One region of the Thalassospira sp. TSL5-1 genome, then DNA from elsewhere that is predicted to be linked to it. Evidence: predicted binding sites of a transcription regulator. Region 1 holds the regulator's gene; each other region holds the start of a gene.
The links. Region 1 encodes PhoB, which activates phosphate uptake and scavenging genes when phosphate is short. Its sites were predicted from a motif close to TNTCATAAAACTGTCA; they were not measured.
Positions count from the first base shown of each region.

Region 2: a site for PhoB is predicted at 3,306-3,321, ahead of LF95_RS09425 (PhoX family protein). Genes of this name have one in related genera too.
Region 3: a site for PhoB is predicted at 6,683-6,698, ahead of ugpB (sn-glycerol-3-phosphate ABC transporter substrate-binding protein UgpB). Genes of this name have one in related genera too.

Region 1 covers NZ_KV880638.1:753,688-764,148, forward strand. The annotation lists gene LF95_RS12970 (PstS family phosphate ABC transporter substrate-binding protein) at 58-1,089, shown strand; gene pstC (phosphate ABC transporter permease subunit PstC) at 1,233-2,612, shown strand; gene pstA (phosphate ABC transporter permease PstA) at 2,605-3,951, shown strand; gene pstB (phosphate ABC transporter ATP-binding protein PstB) at 3,953-4,759, shown strand; gene phoU (phosphate signaling complex protein PhoU) at 4,780-5,511, shown strand; gene phoB (phosphate regulon transcriptional regulator PhoB) at 5,516-6,214, shown strand; gene LF95_RS13000 (cation:proton antiporter domain-containing protein) at 6,338-8,101, opposite strand; gene LF95_RS13005 (calcium/sodium antiporter) at 8,558-9,520, shown strand; gene LF95_RS13010 (SDR family oxidoreductase) at 9,605-10,375, shown strand; gene folB (dihydroneopterin aldolase) at 10,445-10,461, shown strand, end outside.
Region 2 covers NZ_KV880637.1:1,990,172-2,000,632, reverse strand. The annotation lists gene LF95_RS09450 (3-oxoacyl-[acyl-carrier-protein] synthase III C-terminal domain-containing protein) at 1-98, opposite strand, end outside; gene LF95_RS09445 (TetR/AcrR family transcriptional regulator) at 202-789, shown strand; gene LF95_RS09440 (sulfotransferase family protein) at 789-1,877, shown strand; gene LF95_RS09435 (hypothetical protein) at 2,024-2,374, shown strand; gene LF95_RS09430 (class I SAM-dependent DNA methyltransferase) at 2,455-3,126, opposite strand; gene LF95_RS09425 (PhoX family protein) at 3,436-5,355, shown strand; gene LF95_RS09420 (hypothetical protein) at 5,445-6,536, opposite strand; gene LF95_RS09415 (TIGR03862 family flavoprotein) at 6,687-7,913, opposite strand; gene LF95_RS09410 (ABC transporter substrate-binding protein) at 8,242-9,297, shown strand; gene LF95_RS09405 (ABC transporter ATP-binding protein) at 9,388-10,158, shown strand; gene LF95_RS09400 (ABC transporter permease) at 10,148-10,461, shown strand, end outside.
Region 3 covers NZ_KV880637.1:1,644,936-1,655,396, reverse strand. The annotation lists gene LF95_RS22595 (NUDIX domain-containing protein) at 1-361, shown strand, start outside; gene LF95_RS07775 (NUDIX domain-containing protein) at 403-852, opposite strand; gene ssb (single-stranded DNA-binding protein) at 1,055-1,600, opposite strand; gene LF95_RS07765 (GAF domain-containing protein) at 1,669-2,148, opposite strand; gene LF95_RS07760 (sn-glycerol-3-phosphate import ATP-binding protein UgpC) at 2,309-3,379, opposite strand; gene ugpE (sn-glycerol-3-phosphate ABC transporter permease UgpE) at 3,448-4,302, opposite strand; gene LF95_RS07750 (ABC transporter permease subunit) at 4,317-5,195, opposite strand; gene ugpB (sn-glycerol-3-phosphate ABC transporter substrate-binding protein UgpB) at 5,277-6,578, opposite strand; gene LF95_RS07740 (hypothetical protein) at 7,027-7,215, opposite strand; gene LF95_RS07735 (glucosamine kinase nucleotide-binding domain-containing protein) at 7,433-8,323, shown strand; gene LF95_RS07730 (GntR family transcriptional regulator) at 8,320-9,081, shown strand; gene LF95_RS07725 (SIS domain-containing protein) at 9,134-10,177, shown strand; gene nagA (N-acetylglucosamine-6-phosphate deacetylase) at 10,177-10,461, shown strand, end outside.

The DNA.
Region 1 (10,461 bases):
GTCCGCCTCGCAGATCGTTGCACCGTTCCTTGATGGAACACACAAATGGGGATTTACATGAAGAAGACACTCGCTATTGCAGCACTCGCGAGCGTTGCCTTGACCGGCGCCGCACATGCGCGCGATCAGATTCGTATCGTTGGCTCGTCCACTGTGTTTCCGTTCGCAACCGCTGTCGCGGAAGAATTCGGCAAGACCACTTCTTTCAAAACGCCGGTTATTGAATCGACCGGTTCCGGCGGTGGCTTGAAGCTGTTTTGTTCAGGCGTTGGGGAACAGGCACCCGACATCACCAATGCTTCGCGCCGCATTAAAAAGTCCGAAGTTGAAACCTGCGCCAAAAACGGCGTTGAAGCGATTACCGAAGTTAAAATCGGTTATGACGGCATCGTTCTTGCCAACTCCAAAGCTGCACCGCAGTTTGAACTGAGCAAGGAACAGATCTTCCTGGCGCTGGCGAAAATCGTTCCGTCCAAGGATGGCAAGGAACTGATCGAAAACCCGTATAACAACTGGAAAGAAATCGATCCGTCCCTGCCGGACGAAAAGATCGAAGTCCTCGGGCCGCCGCCGACCTCCGGTACCCGCGATGCCTTTACCGAGCTGGTACTTGAAGAAGCCTGTGACGAATTCCCGGTCATTGCCGAGCTGAAAAAAGCCGACAAAGCCAAGCACAAAGCCGTTTGTGGCGGTGTACGTGAAGACGGTGGCTATATCGAAGCTGGTGAAAACGACAACCTGATCGTTCAGAAACTTGAAGCCAACCCGGTTGCTCTGGGCATCTTCGGCTTCTCGTTCCTCGACCAGAATGGCGACAAGCTGCATGGTTCCAAAATTGGTGGCGTTTCGCCGACCTTTGAAGCCATTGCCGATGGGTCTTACCCGGTTTCGCGTTCGCTGTACTTCTATGTCAAGAACGCCCATGTCGGCACCATTCCGGGCATGGAAGAATATGTCGCCCAGTTCACCTCGGACAAAGCCTGGGGCGATGAAGGCTACCTTGCGGATCGTGGCCTGATCCCGATGGAAAAAGCTGAACGTGAACAGGTTCGCGAAGCTGCGAAAAACCTGACCCCGCTCAGCATGTAATTTGATATCCTGCCGGTGGCGGCCCTTGTTTTGGGCTGCCGCCGGTTTCTTTGTTTAAAAACTGTATTTTTTGACTATTTTGCCCACACGCACTGGGAATGCCCATTCCGGGACGGTTTCCTTCAGGCAAATGGAATAACATAATGTCTTTGACTTTCTTGTTGCTGGGGATTGCGCTGCTTTCTGCGCTCTCTTTTGTCTTTGGACGACAGAGAGCCGTCGCCCTTTCCGGCGGACGCTATAGCAACCTGCATTCGCTGCCTGTTCATTATGGCACCTATACCGCTTTGTGGTGTGGTCTGCCCGCACTTGCCTTGCTGTTTGTGTGGTATGCGCTGCAGGGCTCCGTGGTACAGGCGCTGATCGTCAGTGATCTGCCAGCCGACATCACCTCGGATCCGGGCAAGTTGTCTTTGGCGCTGAATGCCATTTCCCTGATCGCGGCCGACAATGCCGCCCATCTGGATGTTGCCCCCGAAGTTGTTGAAGCCGGGCAGCGGCTGGCAACTCTGCACACCATTTCCAACAGCGCACTGATTGTGGTGTTGCTGTCGGTTGCATTGCTGGGCTTGACCCTTTCTTATCGCCGTATTTTTCCCGACATGCGGGCGCGCAACAATGTCGAACGGATCGTGCGGTATCTCATGATCGGCTGTTCGGCCATCGCCATTCTCTCAACGCTTGGCATTGTGTTTTCGCTGTTGTTTGAAGCCCTGCATTTCTTTAGCAAAATCAGCCCGGTTGATTTCCTGTTTGGTCTGGAATGGAGCCCGCAAACCGCGATCCGCGCCGACCAGGTGGCGTCCGAGGGTGCCTTTGGCATGATCCCGCTTTTTGCCGGGACGCTGTTGATTACCTTTATTGCGATGCTGGTAGCGGTTCCGGTTGGCCTGTTTTCCGCCATTTATATGGGGGAATATGCGTCATCGACCTTTAGGGCCTGGGCGAAGCCGGCCCTGGAAATTCTCGCCGGTGTGCCAACCGTGGTTTACGGCTTTTTCGCGGCCCTGACGGTTGCCCCCTTCCTGCGCGATAGCGGTGCCGTTCTCGGGCTGAGTGTCAGTTCGGAAAGTGCGCTGGCGGCGGGCCTGGTGATGGGCATCATGATTATTCCGTTTGTGTCCTCACTGTCGGATGACGTGATGTCGCAGGTGCCCCAGTCGCTGCGCGATGGCTCCTATGGTTTGGGCGCGACAAAGTCGGAAACCATTCGTCTGGTCATTTTTCCGGCGGCCTTGCCCGGTATTGTTGGGGCCATCCTGCTGGCGGTTTCCCGGGCAATTGGTGAAACCATGATTGTGGTGATGGCCGCTGGTCTTGCCGCAAACCTGACGGCAAATCCGCTTCAGGCTGTAACTACGGTTACGGTACAAATTGTGACCCTGCTGGTCGGCGACCAGGAATTTGACAGTGCCAAAACCCTGTCGGCCTTTGCTCTTGGTCTGGTTCTTTTCCTTGTTACCCTGGGGTTGAATGTCTTTGCCCTGAAGGTTGTGCAGAAGTATCGCGAGAAATATGACTGATATGGCATCTCTTATGGAAGATCGCGCCGCTGGTTCCGATGCTGCCAACATGCGTAAGCCGGTTGACTGGGACAGTGCCGAAATTACCCGCAATGTCAAAAAACGCTATGCTGCCGAACGGCGATTTAAGACCTATGGTCTGGTTGCGATTCTGCTGGCACTGTCGGCACTGCTTATGCTGGGTTATTCGATTGTGTCCAAGGGCTATAGCGCCTTTGTCCAGACTTATGTGCAGCTTGAGGTTACGTTTGATCCGGCAGTCATCGACCCGGATGGAACCCGTGATCCGGCGGTTATTGGCCGGGCGAATTTTGATGCGCTGATCAAGGAAGCCCTGCGCAAGCAGTTTCCAGATGTCACGTCGCGGTCAGAAAAACGCAAGCTATATGACATCGTTTCAAGCGGTGCTTCCTATGATTTGCGCGAACGGGTGATGGAAACCCCCTCCCTGATCGGGCAGACCCGCAAGGTCTGGCTGATTGCTGGCGATGATTTTGATATGCTCAACAAGGGCTATATCAGTGCTGATACCAAAGAATCGAGCCGCCGCCTTGATGACGACCAGATCTCGTGGTTTCAGGCATTAACCGATAGCGGGGCAATTGAAAAACGGTTCCATACCCGCTTTTTCACCAACGGCGATTCCCGCGAACCGGAATTGGCCGGTATATGGGGGGCGGCTGTTGGCTCTTTTTATACCCTGTTTGTCACACTGATCCTGTCCTTTCCGATTGGGGTGGCTGCTGCCATTTACCTTGAGGAATTTGCCCCGAAAAACCGTCTGACCCAGATTATTGAGGTCAATATCAACAATCTGGCAGCGGTGCCGTCCATCGTGTTTGGTTTGCTCGGCCTTGAGCTTTACCTCAATGTCATGCACCTGCCGCGTTCTGCCCCGGTTGTGGGTGGTTTGACCCTGGCCTTGATGACCCTGCCAACCATCATCATTGCCGCCCGTGCCGCGATCAAGGCGGTTCCGCCGTCAATTCGTCAGGCCGCTTTGGGCCTGGGGGCGTCGCCGGTGCAAACGGTTAGCCATCATGTGCTGCCGCTGGCCATGCCGGGTATTTTGACCGGGACGATTATTGGCATGGCCCAGGCACTGGGTGAAACGGCACCGCTTTTGATGATTGGTATGGTGGCCTTTATTGTTGATATTCCGGGCAGTGCGATGGATGCGGCAACGGTTTTACCGGTGCAGATCTATCTGTGGGCAGATAGCCCCGAGCGTGCCTTTGTTGAAAAAACCTCTGCGGCGATCATGGTATTGCTGGCCTTCCTGATCCTGATGAACGGGCTGGCTGTGTTCCTGCGCAAGAAATTTGAACGGAAGTGGTAAAATGGCTGTTGTAACTGCTGACGCAATGACAAACGCTTCGCAAACGCGCGGCAAATCCAAAATGGCGGCCCGTGACCTCAACCTGTTTTATGGCGACAATCAGGCCCTTTATGATGTCAATCTGGATGTTGTTGAACGTGAAGTCACCGCGCTGATTGGTCCGTCGGGTTGTGGCAAATCCACTTTCCTGCGTTGCCTTAACCGCATGAACGACACCATTGATGGCGTGACCATCAATGGCAAGGTCACACTGGATGAACGCGACATTTACGATAAATCAATCGACGTGGTGCAGTTGCGGGCGCGCATCGGCATGGTGTTCCAGAAACCCAACCCGTTCCCGAAATCGATTTTCGATAACGTGGCCTATGGCCCGCGCATTCATGGTCTGGTCAATTCCCGCGACGAACTTGACGAAATCGTCATGACCTCGCTGGAAAAGGCTGGCCTTCTGAAAGAAGTCAAAGACCGTCTGGCATCACCGGCGACGGGTCTTTCCGGTGGTCAGCAGCAGCGCCTGTGCATTGCGCGTGCGGTTGCGGTCAGCCCCGAAGTTATTTTGATGGATGAACCGTGTTCCGCGCTGGATCCGATTGCGACCGCCAAGGTCGAGGAACTGATCGACGAGCTGCGTTCGAACTACACAATTGTCATCGTCACACACTCCATGCAGCAGGCCGCGCGTGTGTCGCAGCGCACGGCCTTTTTCCACTTGGGTAAACTTGTGGAAGTCGGCGAAACGGACCAAATCTTTACCAACCCGAGAGATGAACGGACCAAGGGTTATATCACTGGTCGCTTCGGTTAATCCGGGCAGGAGGTAATTCCATGAGAAAAGAAGAAACCCATATTGTCAGTTCATTCGACGAAGAACTGACCCGGTTGAACAATATCATATCCCAGATGGGCGGCCTGGCCGAAAGCCAGCTGATTTCGGCGATCCGCGCGATTTCCAAGCGCGATTCCGAATTGGCCGAACAGGTCATTGTTTCAGACCTGCGCATCGACAAGCTGGAACAGGAAGTTCAGGATTTCGCTGTGCGTGTTCTGGCCCTGCGTCAGCCAATGGCCGATGATTTGCGCCAGGTTGTAACCGCGCTTAAATTGTCAAATGATCTGGAACGCATTGGTGATCTTGCCAAAAACATCGCCAAGCGCGCCCAGGTTCTGAACCAGATCCCGCCGATCCGCCCGGTTCAGGTCATTCCTAACATGGCCCGTCTGGCACAGGAAATCATCAAGGATGTTCTGGACGCCTATATCGAGAATGACGCGGAAAAAGCCCAGCGCGTGTGGGCCCGTGACCAGGAAGTGGATGATATGTACAATTCGCTGTTCCGCGAATTGCTGACTTACATGATGGAAGACCCGCGCAACATTACCGCATCGACCCATCTTTTGTTCATTGCCAAAAACATCGAACGCATCGGCGACCATGCCACCAATATTGCCGAAACGATCTATTACCGCATCAAGGGCGAGGATCTGCCGGTGGATGGCCGTCCCAAAAACGATGCTGCCAATTTTGCCGTGATTGAACCCAACGAGGCAGGGGAATAACAGGATGGATCCTACGGTTCTTATTGTCGAGGATGAAGCCGCCATCGTCACGATGTTGCGCTACAACCTTGAACGGGAAGGCATGAATGTTGTGGAAGCCGGTGACGGGGACGAAGCCCTGAAAATCATGGCTGAAACCCATGTCGATCTGGTCCTGCTGGACTGGATGCTGCCGGTCATGTCCGGGATCGAAGTATGCCGTCAGATCCGCCGTAAACCGGAAAGCCGCGATTTGCCGGTGATTATGGTGACAGCGCGTGGTGAAGAAGGCGACCGCATTCGCGGCCTTGATACCGGGGCGGATGACTATGTGACCAAGCCCTTTGCCATTGGCGAATTGCTGGCCCGTATCCGTGCGCTTTTGCGCCGGTCGGGTCCGGCGCAACCACAGGGGCAGTTGATCTATTCCGATATCGAAATGGATCTGGCGGCACATCGTGTCAATCGCAGCGGCAAACCCATTCATTTGGGGCCGACGGAATTTCGTCTTTTGCGGTATTTCCTGGAACATCCGGGCCGGGTTTTTTCGCGCGAACAGCTCCTTAACGCTGTTTGGGGGCCGAATATCTATGTCGAAACCCGCACGGTGGATGTGCATATCCGCCGTTTGCGCAAGGCCCTGAATGACGTTAAAGGCACCAAGGATGTGATCCGCACTGTGCGTGCCGCGGGTTATGCTTTGGATGACGATGCGGCGGCGTAAGCGGCTTTTTTATTTCGTCAAATTGTGACAGAAATTCGCAATTTACACTGAAAATACAAGGCCCTGTCATAATGGCAGGGCCTTGTTTTATGCGGTGTGGAAGGCGGGCTTTGCCAATGCCTTTTATGCCTTGTGTTCCGGTTCGTTGGTTGCCGAAGCCGGTTTCGTTGCGGAGGCGGATGAATGAGAAGGCGAACGTGGGGCCAGCTCATTCATCAGCAGCATGTCGGCCCGGCGGAATTTGGCAATCTCGCTATCAATTTCATCTTGTGGAACATCGCAGGCGGAAAGCACATGGTCCGACAGGCGCAAGCCTGTTTCCAGCACTTCGGGGATGGCGGCATTCGCCCCGCTGCGTGACAGCGCGCCGATATGGGAAATATCCTGGGCACGGGCAAAAATTCTCAGGTGCGGGTAATGCTGGCGCAGCAAGGCTACGGTTTTCTCGGTTTCATGCGGCGAACCCATCGCAACGGCGGCAACATGTGCCTGATCGGTGTGGGCGGCCCGGAAACTTTCCGGTCGGGACCCATCGGCGAAATAAACCGGCAGGCCTTCGGCACGACCACGCGCCACCTGCTGGGCATCGGAATCCAGAACGATAAAGGGAATGTTGCGGGTTCTTAACAAACGGGCCAATACCCGGCCCACACGCCCACAGCCGATAATCAGAACATGATGGGCGACCCCATCGGTATGGGCCTCGATTTCACCGAGTTGGTCAGTTTCGCGTGGATGAAAAATATCCTCCAGCTTTTTGCCAAGGCCAATCATGCTGGGGGTCAGGGCCATTGAAATGGCGACAATCGGCACCAGAATAGCCGCCAGTTGCGGGGTGATTGCGCCATTTTGCGCGGCCAGCGAAAACATCACAAAGGCAAATTCACCGCCGCCCGCCAGCCCCAGGGCAATGCGCATCGATACCGCCCGGTCAAACCGTGTTGCCAGGGACAGTAAAAACAAAATCGCCCCCTTGATCAGCAACAGGGCCAAAACCCCCAAAATGACGGTCAGCGCATGATGATAAACCACCCCGACATCCACCGACATGCCGACCGACATGAAAAACAGGGACAAAAACACGCCGCGAAATGGCGCAATGTCGGCTTCGATCTGATGGCGAAATTCGGTTTCGGCCAGCATCACCCCGGCGATAAACGCCCCTAATGCCATCGAAAGACCGGCCATTTCCGTCAAGGTGCTGGCGGCCAGCACGGCAAATAGGGTGCCAATGGCAAATAGTTCCGGGTTATGCAGGGCGGCAATGGCGCGAAACATGGGCCGCAGCAAAAAGCGCCCGGCCAGCAGCAATACGGCAACGGCCCCCACACCGGCGAGGATGCTGACCCACGGGCTGGTGGTGCTGGCGGTATTGCCCGCCGCCTGTACCATGATCAGAAAGGGGCCAACCGCCACATCCTGAAGCAGCAAAACTGCCAGGGCGGCCCGGCCAAAACGGGTGTGAAGCTGTCGTTCGTCTGAAAGCTGCTTGAGGATAATCGCGGTGGACGAAAGGGCCAGGGCCCCGGCAATCACCAGCGCGCTGGGCAAGGGCAGGTCGATGGCCATCAGAACGACAAAACCAATGCCCAGCGTCACGGTTATTTGCAAAACCCCCAAAGCGGCAAACTTGCCGCCGATTACGCGCAACCGTTCGCGCGATAGTTCCAGCCCGATCATGAAAAGCAGGAAGACAACACCCAGTTCGGCAACGGTGGAAATATCGCGATTATCGGGAATAAGTCCCAGCCCAAAGGGTCCGATCACCAGGCCGCCAATCAGAAAGCCAATGATGGAATTGGCCTTTAATCGCTGCGCAATTGGCACGGCAATTACGGCAGCACTCAGGATCAGGAATAGCTCGAAGAGCACAGTGCTATGGGGCATCAGGTTTCATCCAGGGGCGTTAACTTTAGGGCCAGTCATACACGTTCCCGGTTATTGCGACCATAGCGCAATAGGGTGGAGACATGATGCGAATCTGACTTTGGGCATGGTTATGGAGCGGTAAAAACGGTTTGTCTTCATAATCGTCGGGGGACGAATGCGTATGAGGCCTTTTGGTATTTGATGCGGGGACAGGACAGTGTGTGACAGGATAAGTGGAAAGCACCCGTGATTGGCATTGCATGCGGTCTCACTCCCGATATCTATTGGCATATCCTTTGTCTCCTGGCTGTGTCTTGGATAACAATAGGCAAATATGCCCCTTTGCAAGACGGCTTTCGTCGCATTATTTGGGGCGAGATCGCTTGCGTTTAACAGGGCGCACTGCCATCTTGCGCGGTAATGCTCTCTCGCATAGGCAGGGCGTATTTTTAAATCATCAATGGCAGACCAATTTTGGAACAGCTTATACCCTATTTGCAAATCGTTGGCGGACTTGTTCTTTTAACGGCCGGGGGCGAATTTATGGTGCGGGGCGCAGTCGGCCTGGCCCTGTTAATGGGGATTTCCAAGGCGATCGTCGGATTGACGATTGTTGCTGCGGGCACATCGGCCCCCGAATTTGTCGTGTCGTTAAATGCCGCCCTTGCCGGGTCGGGCGATATTGCGATGGGCAATGTCGTGGGGTCCAATATTGCCAATATCCTGCTTATTCTGGGGGCTGTGGCCATTCTCAAGCCGATCGCGGCCAGCCGCACCACCACGGTGCGTGATGGCGGGGCGATGCTGCTGGGCGCGGTGCTGTTTATCGGTCTTTGTCAGTTTGGGGTGATCGAGCGCTGGGCAGGTGCGTTGATGCTCGTGGTGTTGGTGGTGATCTGGTATTTGACCTATAAACACGATAAAAACAGCCCGGATGCCGCAAGTGCGCTGCATGAAAGCGAGGCCGAGGAAGTGGGCGAAACCCCGGTGGGATGGATCAAACCGGTTATTGTAACGGTTGTTGGTATCGTCGCTCTTACCTATGGGGCAGACCTTCTGGTTGAGGGCGGTGTGACGGTGGCACGCGAATTTGGTGTGTCCGAGGCCGTGATTGGTTTGACGCTGGTGGCTGTTGGCACGTCATTGCCCGAACTGGCAGCATCGATGGTGGCCGCATTTCGTGGACATTCCGATGTGGCGCTGGGCAATGTTCTGGGCTCGAACCTTTTGAACCTGTTGGCAATTATTGGCGGTGTTTCGGTTATTTCACCCATTATCGTGCCCGAACAAATTGCCGCGTTTGATATCTGGATGATGCTGGGCGTGACCGTGGCGCTTTTGGTTGTGGCTTATTGTGCGCGGCGTATTGGTCGCATTGCCGGTGTTGTTTTCATGGCGGTCTATGCCGCCTATATCGGTGCGCTGTTTGCCGGTTAAAAATACTCACAACGAAAATCCAGGTGCCGTCATGCGACTGTGCAGGACGGCACCTGGATTTCGCAGGAAACGGATGGTGACAGTATGACTGAAAATGTGCCCGCAACAGCCCTGATCACCGGGGCAGCCAAACGGATCGGCCGGGTTATCGCACTTGATCTGGCTGCAAGGGGGCATGACATTGTTCTGCATTGCAACCGGTCACGCGGGGCGGCCGAAGAACTGGCCGGTGACATTCGTGAAATGGGGCGTCAATGCCATGTGGTGTGTGCCGACCTTGCCAGCGAAACCGCAATGGCCGGTATCGTGGCCGAGGCGACCGACGCCCTGGGGCCGGTGGGATTATTGGTCAATAACGCATCCACCTTTGAATATGACGATGTCAAATCGGCGACCCGTGAAAGCTGGGACTTTCACATGGATGTCAATTTGCGCGCACCGTTTGTTCTGTCGCAGGAATTTGCCCGTCTGCTGCCAGAAGACCAATCCGGGCTGATTGTGAATATTATTGATCAGCGTGTCTGGAACCTAACACCGCATTTTACCACTTATACCCTGTCCAAAGCCGGCTTGTGGACCCTGACGCAAACCCTGTCGCTGGGGCTTGCGCCGCGCATCCGGGTCAATGCCATTGGTCCGGGGCCGGTATTGCCCAGTGTACGGCAAAGCCAGGAAGATTTCGATGCCCAGTGCCGTAAAACCCCGTTGGGCATTGGGACATCTCCGCAGCAGATTTGCGACGCGATACGGTTTTTCCTTGCAGCACCGGCCGTCACGGGGCAAATGTTAGCCCTTGATGGTGGACAACATATGAATTGGGCCCCCGCCGACAGAGACGATTTGCCTGTCGAATAACCGACCACCGATGGCTGGTGGTTGATGCCAGTTGTTCCCTCACAGCACAGCACGAAGGATACTCATAATATGACCGCAGGTCTGAA
Region 2 (10,461 bases), on a different contig from region 1:
TTGGGCCATCCCAGCAAATGGTCAACGGCGTTTGCACTCATACATTGTTCTGGCAGATAGCGACCTGTGCCATAAATTGTTACCGCGTTTGCAGACATGGGTAAATCCATTTGTGAACATTGTTTAATAACGTTGACAGAAGATGAAATATTGTCAACACTGTTTTTAAACAATGTTCATAAACTGTTGCAGGAGTGCCCGATGGCGCGGCCCAGACAATATGATTATGTGGAACTTCGTGCCCAGGTGATCCGTGCGGCACGGACCCTGTTGCAGGAAGGCGGGCCGTCGGCCTTAACCGCGCGCGCCCTGTCAAAGGCAGTGGGTGTTACGGCCGGTACGATCTATGGCCAATTTGGCGATTTGCATGCCGTGTTGCTGGAGGTCAATCGTGACACCTTCCTTGAATTAACCCAAATGATCGAGGCCTTGCCCGATGACGCCCCCGAACCCTGGCTGTATGCGTTGGCCGAGGGGTATGTGCAATTCATGCTCAGCCGACAGGGGGTGTGGCAGGGGCTTTTTGAAGGGCCCCGCGTGACCGAAAAATTCCCGGACTGGTATATGGATGCCATTCACGGGCTTTTGGCACGTATTGCCCAGCCCCTCGCACAACTCGCCCCGACAATCGATGCCAACGCCCGGGCGGAGGAACTGTTTGTTGCCGTACATGGCGGTGTAGCGTTGGCGGCCGTCGGGCGTCTGGACATGGTGTCATCGCGGTCCCCCCATGAACTGGCGCGCCAGGCTGTTCGCACCATGATCCGCGCGATTACGGAGAAACCGTAATGACTGATGATGTGCCCGGCAACGGGCTTATGCCCGGTGGGTTGATCCTGGGGTCGGCCCGCTGCGGGTCCACATTGATTTCCGAAATATTGCGGTTGCACCCGGAGATCCTGTCAATTTCCGAACTGTTTTCTACCGTTGGTCCCAATGCCTTTCGGTCATCAAACATGTCCGGCAGGCGGTTTTGGCGATATATGGCGCAACCATCGGCGGCTTTGTCCCAGGTTGGTAATCCCGGTGTGGCACCGCAGGAATTTTTATATGGCAAGGTTGAAAATCCGGCCCATGATCCGTGGCTGTGCCCGCCCATTTTGGCAATTACCCTGCCGCATTTGTGCGATAATCCCGACGGGCTTTTTGATCAATTATCGATGACCGTACCAGGCTGGCAACGCCAAAGCATGGCAAGCCACTATCGGGCGCTTTTTTCCACCCTGGCCGATCATTGCGGCACACGCCGTATGTGGGTGGAGCGTTCTGGCGGGTCTTTGGTCGCAGCAGGCACATTGCTTCACATGTTTCCCGAAGCCCGCCCGGTTTTGCTGTTACGCAACGGTGCCGATACGGCCCTGTCGATGCGCGATTACCCGGCAACCCGGCTGGCAATCTGGATGTGGCGGCATTTAAGGCCATTGGGCATTGATTTGCTTGATCCGCATCATCATTACGGCAAAGGGGGCATGTGGCCGCTGGTGGCCCGGCTGGGTAGTGTTTTTAAAATGCAGCGCATCATTCAAAAACGCCCCAGCCTTAAAGATTGCGGCGCATTTTGGTCGGCAATTACCCGGGCGGGGTTGCGGGCACTCAACGGACATGATCCGATGGTCCTGTCCTATGATTTATTATGTGATCAGCCACACCGTGAAATTGCCCGGCTTGGTGATTTTTTGCTGGGTGATGCACCTGAAAACTGGCTGGATCAGGCCGCCCGCTTGCCGCAAAAACGCCCTTCGCGCCTGCAATCATTAACGCTTCAGGAACAATCCATCATCAGGGATGCCTGCGCCCCGGGCGAGCACGCCATTCAGGTGTTTCTGACGGCGCAACAATCCTCAGGCCATGCGATAAATCGGGTTTTATCTCAGTAAGCCTTGACCGCGTGCTGAGGCGGAACGTGAATGGGGCTTTTAAATCAACCATAAGTAGTTTAAATTTTACTTTAATTACTGATTTGGTTGTGTTGGCCTGTCAGTGAATGGATCATTGATGAGATGCTACATTGGCGAGGTGCAAGATGAAGAATGAACGTATTTTGGCTTGTTTTGGGCTGCTGTTTGCCATGTTTTTACCCATTACGGTTCAGGCGGCCGATGGCTGTACCAAGGCCCCAAACTATAAGCAAGAGGGAGGATTGGCAGGCTGGCCGAACCGGGTGGTAAATTCCGAGAACAAAGCCCTGCGGGATGGATTCGCGGCAGGCACCTGTTTGTATTTGAAAGGGCAGCATTCCAGCGGCGCAACACCACCTGGTGCACCTAATAATCAACATGTGACGGTGACACCTCGAAATGGTGGCGTTGCCTGCCATGTCTTTAAAAAATCATCGCTCAATACATCACAGTATTTTCCAACCACCTGTTTTTAAGGTGTTTCTGGCCTTGATTTAGGCGGTAGATATTTGGGGTGCGGGGCGGGGCAATGTGCTTGCCGCCCCGCTAACAGGCATTACTGCACTTGGTAAATATCGTAATGGATCAGCTTGCTATCGCCAAAATCGCTGTGCCGGGGAATGTAGGGAGAGGGCGGCGAATGGTGGATCTGTTCCCACAGTTTTTCTGACGCCAGCTTTTGCACCATGTCGGTAAAGGCCGTGTCATAAAGGTCTGTTCGGTGGGTAAAGGCAAGGATGCCGCCCGGTTTAACCAGGCGAACAAGTTCGCGCATCAAACCTTCGATATGTCGAACATAGGTCAGTGCGCCAACACACTGGGCTGCGGCAAAGCTGTTATCGTCAAAATCCAGTTGCTGGTTCATGTTCTGGATTTTCAGGTTGTTATAACAGTCCTTGGCTTTGGCCTGTTTCAGGGATTCTGGCGAAATATCAATGCCGGTTAACCGGCGATAACCCTGTTTGGCCAGTTCCAGCCCGGTTAGACCGGTGCCACATCCGGCATCCAGGATCGGGCTGTCTTTGGCGATATCCTGTTGCGCAATGATCGCGGCGGCTTTGGCCGGGGCCTCATATCCCATGTCCAGAAGGTCTTTTTCATAGGATGTTGCCCATTTGTCGTAATAGGCCGCCAGCTCTTCGGGGCTGGCATGTGTCATATTGGCAAGGTTGGATGCAGTATCGGAAATATCTTTCTGGCTGGTGGCGCCATTGCTGGCATCTACCATGTTTTCACCTCTCTGATGATGGGTTTTATTTTTCTGAAATCCTTTCAAGTAAGGCACAGACGACAGGCAATTGCAAGTTAGGGCCGGGAAGCCCGATGGCACGGGCTGCGACCTCTTGTTGAAGAGGGTGGTTGAAATTCGCCTCAGTGCTTTAATTGTTATCTGGAATGAAACCAAAGTTTTATCAAACCGTCACAGACAAAAATTACACTGCTGGCATTGCCTGTTTTTGCTCAGGGTTTGGCAGGCAATTCCTTCTATTGGGTTTTCTTCCCGAAATTTCAGACTGTCATTTTAAGGATCATCGACATGACCAGCCCAACCGGCATTTCCCGCCGTTCGCTGCTTGGTATTCTTGCGGGCGCGCCCTTCCTCCCGTTGCTTGAAACATCGGCCCTGTCCATGCTGGGCAGTTCCCCGGCCTTTGCCGCAACGGCCAAAAATCGTGTCAAATCGATCGAGTTTGTGGGGATGGGGGCCCCCATGACCGACGCCGAACGGGCAACGACAACGGTAAAGTCCGGTCTTGTCGCAACCTATGAAAACGGTGCCTCACAGGCGTTCAAGCTGGGCTACAAACCGCTTTTCATTACCGGGGACGAAGTTTCCGATGGCAAGGGCGGCAAGGTTGTTGCCGGTGGCTATCGCGACATCAACAACAACCCGATCATTGATGAATCCTCGCCCGACAAACGTCAGTTCTTTTCCGATTGCCCGGATGGCTACAGCCTGATCAAAATTGACGGCGCCAAGGTGCCGGGTGTTAAGGGCAACACGGTGTTTGCCGTGGTTCAGTTTGAATATACCTCGCGCGCCTATGATGGCACGGACATGTATGGCAAGCTGCCATCGCCAATTGCGGTTCTGACCTTTGACCAAAACCCGGAAAGCGGCGAGCTTAGCCTGGTTCAGTATCATCCGGTTGATACCAGCAAGGTACATGGCCTCTGGATCACCTGTGCCGCCAGCCTGTCGCCCTGGAATACGCATCTGTCATCGGAAGAATACGAACCCGATGCCACTAAGGCAGCCACCTCGGAAGAATTCCAGACCTACAGCAAAACCCTGTATGGCGATCCGAAAAAGGCCAATCCCTATCACTACGGACATATGCCCGAAGTGATCGTAAATGCCGATGGCACCGGCGAAATCAAAAAGCATTATTGCCTCGGCCGTATTTCGCACGAACTGGTACAGGTGATGCCAGACCAGCGCACCACCCTGATGGGCGATGACGCCACCAATGGTGGCCTGTTCATGTTCATCGCCGACAAACCGGCAGATTTGTCCTCTGGCAAGCTTTATGTTGCCAAAGTCATGCAGCGCGAAGGCGTTGATTTGGACAAAGGCGGCAAGTTTGACCTGAAATGGGTCCTGCTGGGCCATGCCACCAGCGACGAAATCAAGGCGCTGGCCGATAAACTGACGGCGGATGACATTATTGATGTTGTCCATGAGGACCCGAAAGACGACAGCTTTACCGCCATTCGTTTCAGCGGTAAGGAACAGTGGGTGCGCGTTAAGCCGGGCATGGAAAAGGCTGCAGCTTATCTTGAAACCCACCGTTATGCCCCGCTGGTGGGCGGTACGCTGGCCTTCACCAAAATGGAAGGCACCACGGTCAACGCCAAGGACAAAATCGGTTATTCCGCCATGTCCTATATCTATAAATCCATGAGCGACGGTAAAAACCCGATCAAGGTTGACCAGATCAAGGCCGGTGCCGTTTACGCATGGCCGATGACCGGCAGCCAGACCGATACCGACGGCAATGCGATTGATAGTGACTGGGTGCCCGTTACAATGGCCGCCGTGCCGGAACTGATTGGCCGTGACCTTGAAACCCCGGATGAAATTGGCAACACCGCAGACATCAACCTGATTGCCAACCCCGATAACATCAAGTTCTCCGAAAAAATGCGTACTCTGTTTGTCGGTGAAGACAGCGGCAACCACGTCAATAACTTCCTGTGGGCCTATAACGTCGATACCAAAAAACTGGACCGCATCCTGTCCTGCCCGGCCGGTGCCGAATCAACTGGCCTGCATGCTGTCGATGACATGAACGGCTTTGCCTACATCATGAGCAACTTCCAGCATCCGGGCGACTGGGAAAAAGGCCTGCACGACAAGGTAAAAGCCGACCTTGAACCGCTGATCGACGCCAATTACCGCGACCGCTTTGCCGGTGGTGTTGGTTACATCCACGGGATTCCTGTCGAAGGTTGATTTCTGCTTGATCGTTCAGTTCTGATGTTTATTTTGAATTCGTAAAAAAGTGAAGTCGGATTATGAAAATATCATACGTCTTTTGATATCTAATAATTCGGCTTCTCTTTAAATATTAGGTCTATTAGGTCTTGTGGTATTCCCTTTGATATTCGAGTGATCTCTTGCTCTGATAACAAATTTTTGTTCATGTCATTCATGTCTAAGCCTCTGCGGTTTATTTCCTCTATTACATGAGAAAAATTTCGCAAATATGTGATTTGCTGTTCTTTTGTGGGTTTTTTCCATTTTCCTTTGATTATTGAAATATATGTGCATAGTAATGTTCTGTGGAAAATAATTCGGATGTTGTCAATGCTCTCTTCTGAGAGATAAGGATACCTCTGGTATTCGATGGCCCATTGTTCACTGCGGGTCATTTTTTTTGGGATATCGATGATTTCTTCGCTGTTTTCTATCGATTGTAACGATTCGGTTTGCAGCGAAATTGGCGCACCGCGGAACTGAGTCCATTCTGTAATTATTTTTTCTATTACCTGATCTTTCCACGGATTGTTTGTTGCCTCTACATTGGTGTAGCTCCAAATTGTAAGGCGAAATTTTTGCTCTTCGTGGATGTAGTGTTTTTCTGATATATATATTACGTAATCAATTGAGTTGTATCGAGTGGAATCTTTGGATTTATGGTTCATTTTCCTATCTATGCAGGACGCGAATAGATCTGGAGTAAATACACCAATTGAGTTGTTGAGGAAAATGCAGATGTTTACTCTGTTTTTTCTCGGATTCCGTTTCGAGTAGTTTTTGAGTTGTTCTTTTGCCTTCCTTAAATGATCTTCTATCGTTCTGGAAAGTTTGTTGTGAAGTTGGCGGCGAATTTCTTCTTTTTCGGGTCCGTCTTTGAAGGATGTTTCAAAAGATCTTTTCCCGTAAAAATTAATTTTATTATCAATTGATTCGTTATTTTCTATTGTTTCGTTTAGTCTTTCGTTCTGATCGGATTTTAGTTGCTTTACTTCAAGTAAGGCTAAACCGTTAAAGCAGGTGAAATCGGGGAATTTTCCATGTTTGGCCTCTTCGTTGAAATTTGCGTCGAGAGATATTCCTTTGAGTCTTTTGGTGACAAATTGACTGAATGTTTCGGACATGTCATTGGGGGATGAATTTCTCTCAACGCGCATTTTGGGATTTCCTATAGGTTGAAAATCTTTGATGTGATTAAGGATATTAATTCATCGAGTGGGGTGCTTGTCGAGTTTTTATGCTTATTTTTGTGTGTTTTTGTGGCGGAACGCTTGAGTGGGTTTTGAATGTTGTCTGGCAGGTTAGGCCTATCTAAAATTTATATTTTTTTTAGACAGGCACCCACTCAGCAAATATCCCCCCGTCGGTGCTTCCCAGTCCACCATTTCGCCAAGGCAATAGGTGCCGGGGCGTTTGATAAGCTGGAAATTGTCGTCCAGTTCTTCCCACGCTACACCGCCTGCGGTGCTGATGGCTTCGTCAAGCGGGCGGGGGCGGGTGATGGGAAGGGGCAGTGCCTTGATATTTTGGGCCAGTTTGGCAGGGTCATTTAAGGTTTCGCGCGGGGTAACTTCAAATATCAATGCCGTTTTGGTGGCATCCAGGCCCAATGTTTTGCGCAAATGATTACCCAGCGAATTTTTACCGCGCGGTTTGGCAAGGCGGGTGGCGACGTCGCCAAGGTCACGGTCCGGCGTCAGGTCCAGCGTCAGAATGGCACTGCCAGTTTCCAGCCACTGATCGCGCAGCGTTGCGGAAATGGCATAAACGGCACTGCCTTCGATCCCGGATTTGGAAATGACAAATTCCCCGCGAATTGTTTGGCTGCCTGCTGAAAGCGTAACAGCCTTGACCGGCTGGCCCGCGCATTTATCAATCAGATGCTGTGTCCAGCGAATGTCAAAGCCGCAATTGGCCGGTTTGAACGGGTTGCATTTAATACCGGCCGCCTGAAGGATTTGCATCCATTTGCCATCCGACCCCAGGCGTTTCCAGCTTCCGCCGCCAAGGGCGAGTATGGTGATATCGGCCTTGGCCTGAACAGTGCCGGTTGGAGTTCTAAAAATGGCGTTGCCGGTTTCATCCCATCCCGTCCAGTAATGGCGGTAATGAATGGTGCAACCAAGGCCATCCAGCCGCCTGAGCCAGGCACGCAAAAGCGGGCTTGCCTTCATCGCGGTGGGGAAAACCCGGCCTGATGAGCCGATAAAGGTTTCAACCCCCAATCCGGCGCACCATTGGCGAATTTCGTTGGGGCCGAAAGCACGCAGATGCGGTTCCAGCCTTGCGCGTGATGCACCATAGCGTGACAGGAACGTTTCCAGATCCTCGCTATGGGTGATGTTTAAGCCAGATTTCCCCGCCATCAGGAACTTTCGCCCCGCACTGGGCATCGCTTCGTAAATTGTCACATCATATCCGGCCCCGGCCAGTCTTTCCGCGGCCATCAGCCCGGCGGGGCCTGCACCAATAATCATGGCGCTGCGTGCCGGTGCGTGTGCGTGGGCGTTGCGGGCGGCGGGGGGACGGGGCATGAACAGTGCCTTTATCAGTGGATCGGATGAACGTGCAATAATGCGCCCCGGTTATGACGGTTTCGCCCGGTTTTGGCAATCAGGCGTGCAAACTTTGCCCTATTGTGACGGGTAAAGGTGCCAACATGATCGCGCATCGGTGGGTTGAAAACGTTAAATTTATGCAGCAGCGCGCCAAACATTGGCAATTTCGCGCCAAGTCGTATAACAAAATTCCAGTGCCTTTGGGCAATTTTCTAATGGGGCGATATTTGGCCCGGGCCGCTTCCGGCGGGGATTGGCGGTTATGCTGGCCCATAAATCAAAAGACGTTATGCGGAGGAAAAAGATGTTCTCATCGCAGATCCGGCGTGTTGCCCGTGGGGCAATGGCGATTGCGGCGGTTGCCACCCTGTCAACGGCGGTGGCGGGTGTTGCCAGTGCTGCCGAAAAAATCAACATTGCAACCCTGGCTTTTGTGTCGAGTGCGCCGCTGTTTATTGCCAAGGAAAAGGGCTATTTCGCCGATGAAGGCCTGGATGCGGAACTGACCTTTTTCCGCGCGGCACAGCCGGTTTCGGTTGCCATTGCATCAGGCGATGCCGATTTTGGTGTGACAGCCTTTACCGGTGGCTTTTTTAACCTGGCAGCCAAAGGCGCACTTAAGGTTATTGGCGGGCAACTGCATGAAGAACCGGGCTATGATGGCTCGGCCATTCTGGTTTCGAACAAGGCCTTTGATGCCGGTTTAACCAAGGTGGAGCAACTGGGCGGGCATAGTTTTGCCTTAAGCCAGGTGGGTTCAAGTTTTCATTACATGATTGGTAATGTCGCCGAAAAGGCAGGCTTTGACCTTGCCAGCATGGATTTAAAACCACTGCAGGCGGTGCCCAACATGATTGGGGCGCTCAAAACCGGGCAGGTGGACAGCATGATTATTGTGCCCCACATTGCCAAGCCGCTTGCCAATGCCGGTGCCGCCCACATCATTGGCTGGGTCAAGGATTACGACCCTTACCAGGTTGGGGGCTTGTTCACATCGACCCGTAATGTTGAAGAACGCCGTGATGTGGTCGAACATTTTGTTAAGGCCTATCAGAAAGGGGTTGCCGATTATCGCGCGGCCCTGCTGGCAAAGGACGCAAATGGCAAGCTGGTTAAGTCTGATAGCACCGACGAGATTCTTAAAATCGTGCATAAATATGTTTATGCCGAAGACCCGGAAGAAAAGGCATTTCCGAAAATTCGCAATGGTGCGATGTTTATTACCAAGGATGCCCGCCTCGATGTGGCCGATGTGAAAAAGCAGGTCAAATGGTATCAGGATCATGGCTATGTTTCCAAGGATGCCGCCCCCGATACCTTCATCGATACCAGCTTTATCCCGCCGCTTGACGCAAAATAAAAGCCGTTAGCCATTCTTTGGAACCGGCCTGTGACTGCGGGCCGGTTCATTTGTTTTTCCATTTTCATTTCATTGACAAGAGGGCCGGTTATGCGGCTGGAAATTTCCGGGGTCAGCCATCATTACGATCAGATGGTGGCCCTGCGTGATATTGATCTGACCATCGAACCGGGCGAGGTTGTTGCCCTGATCGGGCCGTCAGGATGTGGCAAATCAACCCTGCTAAGCATTATAGGCGGAATGTTACAGCCCAGCGAAGGGCAGGTCAGTGCCAGTGGTGCCGTTCCCGAAGGGTGCCTTAACCCGTTAACATATGTGTTTCAGGATTTTGCTTTGCTGCCCTGGCGCACGGTGGCGGGCAATATCAGCCTGGTTCTGGAAGATCATAAATTAAGCAAATCCGAACGGGCGGCACGTATTGACGAAGTGCTGGCGCAAACCGGCCTGTCGGATTTTCGCAATGCCTATCCCAAGCAGCTTTCGGGCGGCATGAAGCAGCGTGTCGGTATTGCCCGTGCGCTGGCGGTGCGCCCGGCTGTGTTGCTGATGGATGAACCATTGTCCGCGCTGGATGCACAAACCCGCATTTTGCTGCTTGATGAATTTTCGGCCCTGTTTGCCCGCACCGGCATGACGGCGGTGTATGTGACCCATAATTTGAACGAGGCCGTTCGTCTGGCGCATCGGGTGGTGGCCCTGCGCCGTCGCCCCGGTACGATCAAGGAAATTCACACCATTGATGTGCCGATTGACCAGCGCCAAGAAGGCGACCCGGAAATTGCCGCGCACGAAGCAGCCCTGTGGGAATTGATTCGCGATGAAGCCATTGCCGCAGACAAGGAACTTGAACATGTCGGATGATCGCGCTGCTGTAAAAAATCCTGTCCGGTTGCGGGCGATAGGCTTTAACCCGCGTGCCAACCCGTATGCTGCCTGGGGCAGTTTTATTGTATTGGTCATTCTTTGGCAAATCGGTTCGTCAACCGGGTTTATCAGCGAACTTGCCATGCCAAGCCCGGTTGCGGTGGGCAAGGCCCTTTGGCAATTGATTGTTTCGGGCGAATTGTGGGTGCATCTGGCGGCATCGGCACAGCGGTTGGCGGTTGGCTGGATGTTGGGGACGGTCGCGGGGCTGGTTGTCGGCTTTTTAATCGGCATGTTTTC
Region 3 (10,461 bases), on a different contig from region 1:
TATTGAAATCCTGATGACGCTTTCCAGCAGCGGCAAACATTTTGTCATCCCCAAGGGTGCAATTGACCCCGGGATGAGTGCGGTTGAAAGCGCGCAAAAAGAAGCCCGCGAAGAAGCAGGTTGTATCGGCACAGCCCTTGAGCCTGCCATTGGCAGCTATCATTACCAGAAATGGGGTGCACGCTGCGACGTTGAGGTTTTTGCCATGAAGGTTACGGAACTGTTACCTGAAACAGACTGGGAAGAAGCGCATCGCGGGCGGAAATGGGTTACCCTTGCGCAAGCCATCGAGATCGTTCGGGAAGATGGTTTACGCAAAATCCTCAAGACCTTTGCCCGGCAAGTTCAAGCCCTTCATTAAGCGGCGGCAACATCCCGAAACGACCCGCCAAAAGCAAAATCCTAATACAGCGTATCTGTCACATTGACATGTTGTTGCACGGCCCATTTATGAAAGGACCGTACGAGCTGCTGTTCGGCATCCTGTACGGGAAGCCATAAAAACTCGTGGTCCTGGTCAACAGGCTTGGCAGACTTTGCCAAAATTTCGGCAACAAAAAATACCGCGCGCTTCAGGCGGTATTTGCCCTTGGCGCGATTATTGACATATTGGGTCGCCAAACCAAGCCGGGAAACAATACGGATTGTCCTGCCGGTTTCCTCGATGGTTTCACGGATCAGGGCATCAACAGCGGTTTCATTACGCTCGATCCCCCCGCCAATCAGCATAATGCCCTTGGGCGTCCGAACAACGCCCAGCATCCCCTTCCCGTCAGGGATGACAGCATAAGCACAATCCTGAATATCATAAAACCTGCCCGGCTCCGGGCTGCCAAATATAGGGCCGATCACACAGTTTTCTCCATTGGCAGTCCGCAGGCACTGCAATTTCATCACGACATGTCGAAGTGAACCGAATGAATTTTCATGTCAACATACATTCACTTTGGAATGATAAAAAGAAAGGCAGCACCACGATGGATGCTGCCTTAAAACTGCCTGTTGTGCCCCATAAGGGCGTCGCCTTACAAACGGTTAACGCCGCAAGTAAAAATCAGAACGGGATGTCGTCATCCAGGTCCGGGGCGCCACCGGGGCCGGAATTGCCGCCGCCGCTGCGCGAAGACGAAGAAGAATTACCCCAACCGGCATCGCCGCCATTATCATAACCGCCGCCATATCCGCCGCCGCTATCATTGCCATAGTTACCGCCGCCAGACGACGATCCGCCGCCGCCGCTGCCATCACCACGGCCATCAAGCATGGTCAAGGTGCTGTTAAAGCCTTCCAGAACGATTTCGGTGGTGTAGTTGTCTTTGCCGTCCTGCCCCTGCCATTTGCGGGTGCGCAATGCGCCTTCGATATAAAGCTTGCTGCCTTTTTTCACAAAGCGTTCGACAACATCGGCCAGGCCTTCGTTGAAGACAACGATGCGGTGCCATTCCGTCCGCTCACGACGCTCGCCACTTTGGCGGTCACGCCACTGTTCAGATGTCGCAATGCTGAAATTGGCAATTTTCTTGCCTGCCTGCGTAAAACGGATTTCCGGGTCGCGGCCCAGATTACCGACGAGAATGACTTTATTGACACTGCCTGCCATGAGTTATCTTCCAGAGTTCGATGTTAGCTTGCGATTCCGTGTCAGAACCGGCGAATGAATATAAGCGGTCAGCGCGCAAATACCTGCGCCATGATGGTTTCCAGTGCCTTTTGATCAGTTTCGTCAAACGATCCAGTTTCCACACTGTCGACATCAAAAACGGCAATCAGGGACCCCTGCCGGTCAAACACCGGCACCACGATTTCCGAATTTGAACGGCTGTCGCAGGCAATATGCCCTGGAAAGGCATGCACATCCTCGACAACGCTGCTTTTTCGTGAAGATGCCACCGTGCCACAAACCCCGCGACCAAACGGAATACGCAGACATCCAAGTGTGCCCTGATAGGGGCCAACCACCAATTCATTTTCTTTGACCGGATCAACGATATAGAAGCCGGTCCAGAAATAATAGTCGAACTTTTCTGCCAGTACACAGCAAACCGTGGCCATCAATGCAGTCACATTGGTTTCGCCTTCGGTAATGCTTGTCAGTTCTTTTGTCGCATCCGCATAAAGTGCGTTTTTCTGGTCGCTGTTCACGATCATGCTCCTGTCTTGCTTAGGCATGGAACTAACGTTTCGCTTGCCCGGAAACAAGGACAAAATGGTCGCATACGCAAAGCCGGCCCGCATTCAGCCCGAACGCAGAAAAATCACCCGCAAAAGTTACGGGTGGTTTCGCACGATTTTAATCCTGTTGACCAGTTTAAATTCGATGGCCGCTTTCCCGGTCAAACAAATGGATTTGCTGCGGATTGGAATACAGCACCAGTTCCGCCCCCGTTTCAAACTGGTGCGTTCCCTGCATCCGAATGGTGATGGCTTCGTTTTTATCCCCAAAATTCAGATAAACCAGGGTTTCCGCCCCCAGGGCCTCGATGATGCGCACACGGGCGGTAATCTTGCTGTTGCTCGGTGTGTTCAACGACAGATGTTCGGGACGAATGCCAACAACAACTGGTCGATTGGCCGCGACATTATGATCCAGGTCCAGTCGTGTACCGTCATTGAGGACAACATGGCTGCAATCATCCGAAACGGTACCATCGATGAAATTCATTGCAGGTGAGCCGATAAACCCGGCAACAAACCGCGTTTCCGGCTTTTCATAAAGCTCGATCGGGGTTCCGATCTGTTCTGCAACACCGCCATTCATGACAATCAACCGATCCGCAAGTGTCATGGCTTCCACCTGGTCGTGGGTCACATAAACCGATGTCGTACCAAGGCGTTTTTGCAGGTTCTTAATTTCCAGGCGCATATCAACACGCAGCTTGGCATCCAGGTTTGACAAGGGTTCGTCAAACAAAAACACCTTGGGTTCACGCACAATGGCGCGGCCCATTGCCACACGCTGGCGTTGCCCGCCCGAAAGCTGGCGGGGTTTGCGCTCAAGCAGCTCGCTTAATTGCAATATCCCGGCCGCTTCGCGCACACGACGGTCAATCTCGTCCTTGCTATAGCCCCGGTTTTTAAGGCCGTAAGCCATATTGGCATAGTTCGACATATGCGGATAAAGCGCATAATTCTGGAACACCATTGCAATGTCGCGATCTGCCGGGGCCACATTATTCACCACCCTGCCATCAATCGATATTTCGCCGCCAGTAATGGTTTCAAGGCCGGCAATCATGCGCAGCAAAGTTGACTTACCACAGCCGGACGGGCCAACCAGTACAGCAAATTCGCCATCGGCAATCTCAATATCGACACCATGAATTGCCTTAAAACCGTTGGCATAGGTCTTTTCGACCTGTTTCAAATTTAACGTCGCCATTCTCTTATCCTGTCGTCACGGGGACTGATGTTTTTGTTCAAAAGATAATATCAGGGTATTGAAACGATTTATTTTTCCGTCTCAACCAGCCCCCGGATGAACATGCGCTGAAAGATCACCACCACCAGAACCGGCGGAATGGATGCCATGATGGTCAGGGCGAAAGCCTTGGGAAATTGCGGGACCTGCCCACCTTCATAAAGCGAGTTGTAAACCTGCTTGATGCCGATCACGATGGTGTAAAGCTGATCATCCGTCGTCATCAAAAGCGGCCACAGATACTGGTTCCAGCCAACCACAAACATGATGATGAAGATGGCGGCAATCATGGTGACAGAAAGGGGCACCAGAATATCGATGAAAAAGCGCAGCGGCCCTGCCCCGTCCAAACGGGCAGCTTCAAGCAATTCATCCGGTACGGAACGGAAAAACTGCCGGAAGAAAAAAGTACCGGTGGCCGAAGCAATCAAAGGCAGGATCAAACCGGTATAGGTATTCAGCAGGCCGAGATTTGAGACGACCTCGTAAGACGGCACGATGCGCACTTCAAGCGGCAACAAAAGGGTAGAAAAAATCACCCAGAACAACGGCACGGCAAAACGGAACCTGAAATAAACAATGGCATAGGCTGCCATCATGGAAATGATGACCTTGCCAATGGCAAAGCCCAGGCCCAGAACCATACTGTTAAACAGCATTTGCAGGGCCGTGACACGGCCTTTGGTCGCCTCGGCATCAAACAGGATTTTGCCGTAATTTTCAAAGAAATGCCCACCCGGCAAGAGCTGCAAACCATGCTGGAACAGAAATTCCCTTGTGTGGGTCGAGGATGCAAAGGCAATCCAGACCGGCATGATCATGAAAAGCGAACCGAGAATTAGGATGATATGGTTGGTCAGGGACCGCCATTTTGACTGATACATAACGATGCCCTTTCCTAGTAATGGACTTTGCGTTCAATGAAGCGGAACTGGAACACGGTCAAAATACTGACCATGATCATCAGCAGCACCGATTGTGCCGAACTGCCGCCCATATCCGCGCCCAGGAAACCATCGACATAGACCTTGTAAACCAGGGTTGCCGTGGCACCACCCGGCGCCCCTTTGGTCGAAACATCGATGATCCCGAAGGTTTCAAAGAAGGCATAGGTCAGGTTGATGACCATGAGGAAAAAGGTCGTCGGGGCCAGTAATGGGAAGGTAATGGTCCAGAACCGGCGTTCGGCACTTTTGCAGTCCAGCGTTGCCGCCTCGGTCACAGATTTGGGAATACCCTGCAAGCCGGACAGAAAGAAAATGAAATTCACACTAACCTGTTTCCAAACCGCAATCAGCACCACGACAAAGGTGGCATCATTGGCATTCTGAATATGGTTGAAATCAATCCCGATGCGGTTAATGAACAGGTAAAGGTCCCCCATCAAGGGGTTGAACATCATGATGCCCAAAAGCCCGGCAACGGGCGGTGCCACGGCATAGCCCCACATCAACAGGGTTTTATAAACCTTTGCCCCGCGAATGACTTCATCGGCACGCACGGCCAGAAACAGTGAAATGGCAATTGAAAGAACGGCCACCAGCGCCGAAAAAATGACAGTAAACCAGGCAGACCTTAGCCAGGCGGGATTCGAGAGCACATCCTCGAAATTGCGAAACCAGACAAATTGCGAAGACATGCCAAACGCATCCTCAAGCAAGAATGACTGATGGATCGCCTGTGCGGCGGGCCATAGAAAAAAGATGGCAATAATAATGATTTGAGGTGCCACAAACAGATATGGCACCGGGCTATGCCCGAACTGAACGCGTTTCATGACAAATATCGGCCTGAGAGAAACGGAAAAACCAAAAAGACAGGGCGACAATAAACGTCGCCCTGCCCCGCAAGGATAATGTTAGTTGCTGTAGGTGTCGTGGAAACGCTTCAGCAGCTTGTTGCCTTCGGTTTCGATCACATCAAAGGCCTGATCAACGGTTTCGTCACCATTCATCATTTTATCAACTTCGGCATAGATGACTTCGCGAATCTGGACATAATAGCCAAGACGATAGCCCTTGGTCCACTCCCCGCCTTCTTCGGAAAGCTGCTTGATGCCAACTTCGGCATCCGGGCTTTGTTTGTAATAGCCGTCTTTTTTGGCCAGTTCATAGGCTGCGTTCGTGATCGGAACGTAACCGGTTTCCTTGTGCCAGTAATACTGGGTCTGCGGTTTGGTCAGAAATTCAAAGAACTTGGCCACACCCTTGTTTTCTTCTTCCGAATGACCGGTAAAGGCAAACAGGGCTGCACCACCGATAAAGGTGCTTTTCGGTGCATCGCCAACACCTTTCCAGTAAGGAAGGGTCGATGTGCCAAAATCAAAGGTCGCACTTTTGCGCAAGCCCCCGAACGAGCCCGAAGACCCTAGCCACATGGCAGCTTTCTGCTGCAGGAAGGCATCCTGGTTTGCACCCCAGGCACGGCCATAATAACCGAAATAGTCCTTGTCCTTCCATTCCTTCACTTTTTTCCAATGATTTTTAAGGTTTTCATTGTTGTAAAGGAGTTTGACGTCGGTGCTGTCATAGCCATTATTGGCGGTTGCCAATTGCAGGTTATGGCGCGACATGAAGTTTTCAAAGAAGATCCACGGGCTATGGGATTCAGCAAGGCCCTGATAACCGGCTTCTTTCAGCTTCGGAGCCATTTCTTCAAATTCCTGCCAGGTTTTCGGCGGGTTTTGAATACCGGCTTTTGCCAGGGCATCCTTGTTGAAATACAAAAGCGGGGTCGAGCTGTTGAACGGCAGACCGATCATTTTGCCTTTGGAATCGGCATAGAAATAACGCACACCCGGGATGTAGTCGTTAATATCGAATTTGGAGCCGTATTTTTCCAAAAGATCCTGAACCGGATAAACAGCCCCCTTCGCATTGATGATGGTGGCGGCACCGGCATCAAAGATCTGGATGATGTTGGGCTGATTTTTCGCACGGAACGCTGCGATACCGGCCGTCATCGTGTCTTCGTAACCGCCCTTGTTGACCGGCACGATTTTGTATTCTGACTGGCTTTTGTTGAAATCGTCAGCAATATGATTAACGACGTCACCAAGGGCGCCATCCATTGCGTGCCACCAGGTAATTTCCGTCGTTGCGTTGGCCGAACTTGCCATAGCAAACAGCGCCGCAGCCGCCATCAGCGTTTTGCGAAACATGGTTCTGTGAACTCCCAAATAAAATAAATAGCCTGCTTTGACCCGCTGTCTACCAGGCCAAACAACACGGCTATTTTTTCCAATGCAGAGCCCATTCACTCAAGTGACAGTTTTCGGAAACTTATGTTTTAAACAAATTTCATTTTCATTTGGCGCATAAATAAACAATTAAATTTTCACTTGATCGGCAAGTGAAACGAAACTGAGGATGTTTCAGCTCAGTCAATAGCTAAATCACCAGCATTCAATGATGTCATATTATCGAAACACAACATCATTTTGGCTCCAAACATGCCAGTCACTCAGAAATTAATTACTTAAGGTTGATTTACGGAGAATTATTTCTATCATTTTTACCTTAACACTGAATCAACAAAAGAAAAAGCGACCTAATCGGGCCGCTTGTTTCAACAATGTTCATTTCAAAACTGGTTTAAACGGCGCGAAGCTACCCCTCGCTTTTTTCCGTGCGATCCCGCTGGGCAAAAACAGAAAGCAGGGCCAGCACCCCGGAAACCACCATCAACAGCAATGAAAGCGCGTTAAGAACGGGTGTTGACCCCTGCTTTAAACGGTCAAACATGGCGATGGTCAAAGGCGCATCCGAGCCCACCAGCATCAAGGTGCTTAACGCCATTTTCCTACTCTCCCTTACCCAATCAAAATCCAGCACATATAACCAGATAAATGTTTAAATTTCATACAGATATGCGAAATATTTTATCATCTATCGGCAAAGAATGACAAGACCGCGGAACGCGCAAACTCGGAACTTGCACTCAACTGGACCTATATTGGTATTGCAAATATTGATACCACTCTGCTATGGTGCAGGCAGTTAGGGGTGACAAACAATGAATAAACCGGATTCTGATGGTCTTTTTCTTGGCGTCGATGGCGGCGGTACGCGCTGCCGGGTACGCCTGCGCGACGGGTTGGGAAATATTTTGGGCGAAGCCGTTCGGGGCGGCGCAAACACCCGTCTGGGACTTGATAAAATCTTTTCGGAAATCACCGCCGCAGCACACGACACCCTTGACCAGGCTGCTATCCCCCGCGAGCGCATCAGGGATATTCATGCCGGTATGGGGTTGGCGGGATTATCGCTGGAGCGCGAACGCAAACATATTGCCGCTTACCCCCATCCCTTTGCCAGTGCTGTTTTTGAAACCGACGCCTATACAGCCTGCCTGGGCGCCCATAACGACGAGGATGGTGCCATCCTGATTGTGGGAACCGGCACCTGCGGGCAGGCAATTGTCGATGGCAGACAGCTTGCTATTGCGGGTTGGGGATTTGAGATTTCAGACATTGGCGGCAGTGCCCGCATTGGCAAACAGGCCCTGGAAAAAGCCCTGCTGGCCCATGAAAAAATTGGTATGGCAACCAGCCTGACACACCAGCTTATGGCGCATTTCCACCACAGCCCCGAGGAAATGGTTTCCTTTGCCGAAACCGCCTGCCCGTCAGATTTTGGCCAGTTCGCCTTAACGGTTTTTGACGCCCTGGATGAGGGGGATGCGATTGCCCGCGACATTGTCGGACAGGCCAGATTGGCAAATGAGAAAATTTTACGTCACCTTATGGCCTTTGGGGCCCCAAAGCTGAGCCTGATGGGGGGTATCGCCCGGCGCATGGCCGATTTGATGTCAGATGACATTCAGGCCAAACTTGTCCCTGCGGTCGGAGATGCGCTGGAGGGGGCCATCCTGATGGCCAAACACCTGCAGGAGGAACGCCAGTGATTGCAACAGATGACGTTTTAAACAGCCTGCGCACCCGGGATTTTGAAAATACAGGGCATGGTCCGCTCTATCGCCGTTTGCAAACCGCCATCAAGGCCATCATCGATGATGGCATTTTAAAGGTCGAAGATGCCCTGCCCAGCGAACGCGAATTGGCAACCGAACTGAAAATTTCGCGCGTGACGGTGCGCAATGCCGTGCGGGCCCTGGTGGAAGATGGCGTTTTGATCCAGCGTCACGGTGCTGGCACCTTTGTTGCCCCACGCGTCGAGCAGGCCCTGTCCCGACTGACATCCTTTACCGAGGATATGACAACCCGGGGCCTTAACCCCGGAGCGATCTGGCTGGAAAAATCGGTTGGCTATGCCTCGCCAGAAGAAGCAATGGCCTTAAACCTGTCACCCGGCACGGAAGTTGCCCGGTTTCGCCGCTTGCGAACCGCGAATGACAAACCGATGGCGCTGGAATTTGCCGTTATCCCCAAACAATTTATCCCGGACCCCGAGGCGGTGGACAGATCGCTTTATGATGCGCTGGCAAAAAATGGCAAAAAGCCTGATCGCGCCCTGCAGCGATTGCGCGCGGAACTGTTTACCAGCGAAACCGCCCGCGCACTGGGGGTGCCAGAAGGAAGTGCCGCGCTTTATATCGAACGGCGGTCGTTTCTGGCCAACGGGACCCCTGTTGAATTCACCCGATCTTATTATCGCGGCGACAGTTACGATTTTATCGCCGAAATGCAGGTCGATACACGATAGTCCATGCGCCTTTTTGCATATAAACCTTACATGACATGCAAGGAACTCCGACATGACCACACGCTGGAAACCGCAAACCCAGATGGGGCGCGAAACCGCCGAGGCACCGTCCGTTATCAAGGCGCAGCTTGCTGCCAATCTTGGCCCGATCAACGATCTGGTGCATGAATTGCGCGCCCAACCACCTGCCTTTGTCATGACATGTGGCCGCGGCAGTTCGGACCATGCAACGCTTTATGCCAAATATCTGATCGAAAGCCAGCTTGGCATTCCTGTGGTGTCGGCGGCACCGTCGATCACGTCCATCTATGGCAAGACGCTGGCTGTTAAGGGGGCATTGTTTATTGCCGTTTCGCAGTCCGGCAAAAGTCCCGATCTGGTGCAAAGTGCAATGGCTGCAAAAAAGGCCGGAGCCCGCACCGTGGCGCTGGTCAATGTTGTCGATTCACCACTGGCGCAAACGGTTGATCATGTCATTCCCCTTATGGCCGGGTCCGAAACCAGTGTTGCCGCAACCAAATCCTATATCGCAACATTATCGGCCATCGCCCAGATCGTCGCGCGCTGGGGCGATGACCCGGCATTGAATGCGGGCCTTGCCACCCTGCCCGACCAATTAACCCAGGCCCTTGATAAAGACTGGCTGGATGCGGCAGAGCCCCTTGCAAAGTCACAAGGGCTTTATGTAATCGGCCGTGGCCCGGCCTTTGCCATTGCCCAGGAAGCTGCCCTGAAATTCAAGGAAACCAGCAGCCTGCATGCCGAAGCCTTTAGTGCAGCCGAAGTCAAACACGGGCCAATGGCGCTGGTAACGCGGGAATTTCCGTTGCTGGTTTTTTCACAGGATGACGCCACCCGCGAAAGCGTTGAGGGTTTCCTGACGGAAATGCGCGCAAAAACCGACAACCTGTTTGCCGCCGAAACCGGCGACGCAATTGCCAAGGGGCATTTACCGGTCGTCGAAGACATTCACCCGCTGCTGGCCCCGATTGCGATGATCCAGACATTTTATACCCTGGCTGAACATGTTGCGTTGCTGCGCGGCTGCAACCCCGATGCACCGCCGCATCTTTCCAAGGTAACGGAGACGCATTGATGAAGATTCTTGCCATTAAAAATGCCCGGCTGTTCGATGGCGAGCAGTTTCACGAAAATAGCACTGTGATCGTTGAAAACAGTAAAATCAGTGCTGTGTCACCAGCCAGCATACCCGATGGGGCTGATATTTTTGACGCCCGAGGGAATGTACTGGCACCGGGATTTATTGATGTTCAGGTCAATGGTGGCGGCGGCGTTTTGTTAAACCACTCGCCTAGCGTTGACGGCATTCGCCAGATTATGGCGGGGCACCGCAAATTTGGCACCACGGCCATGCTGCCG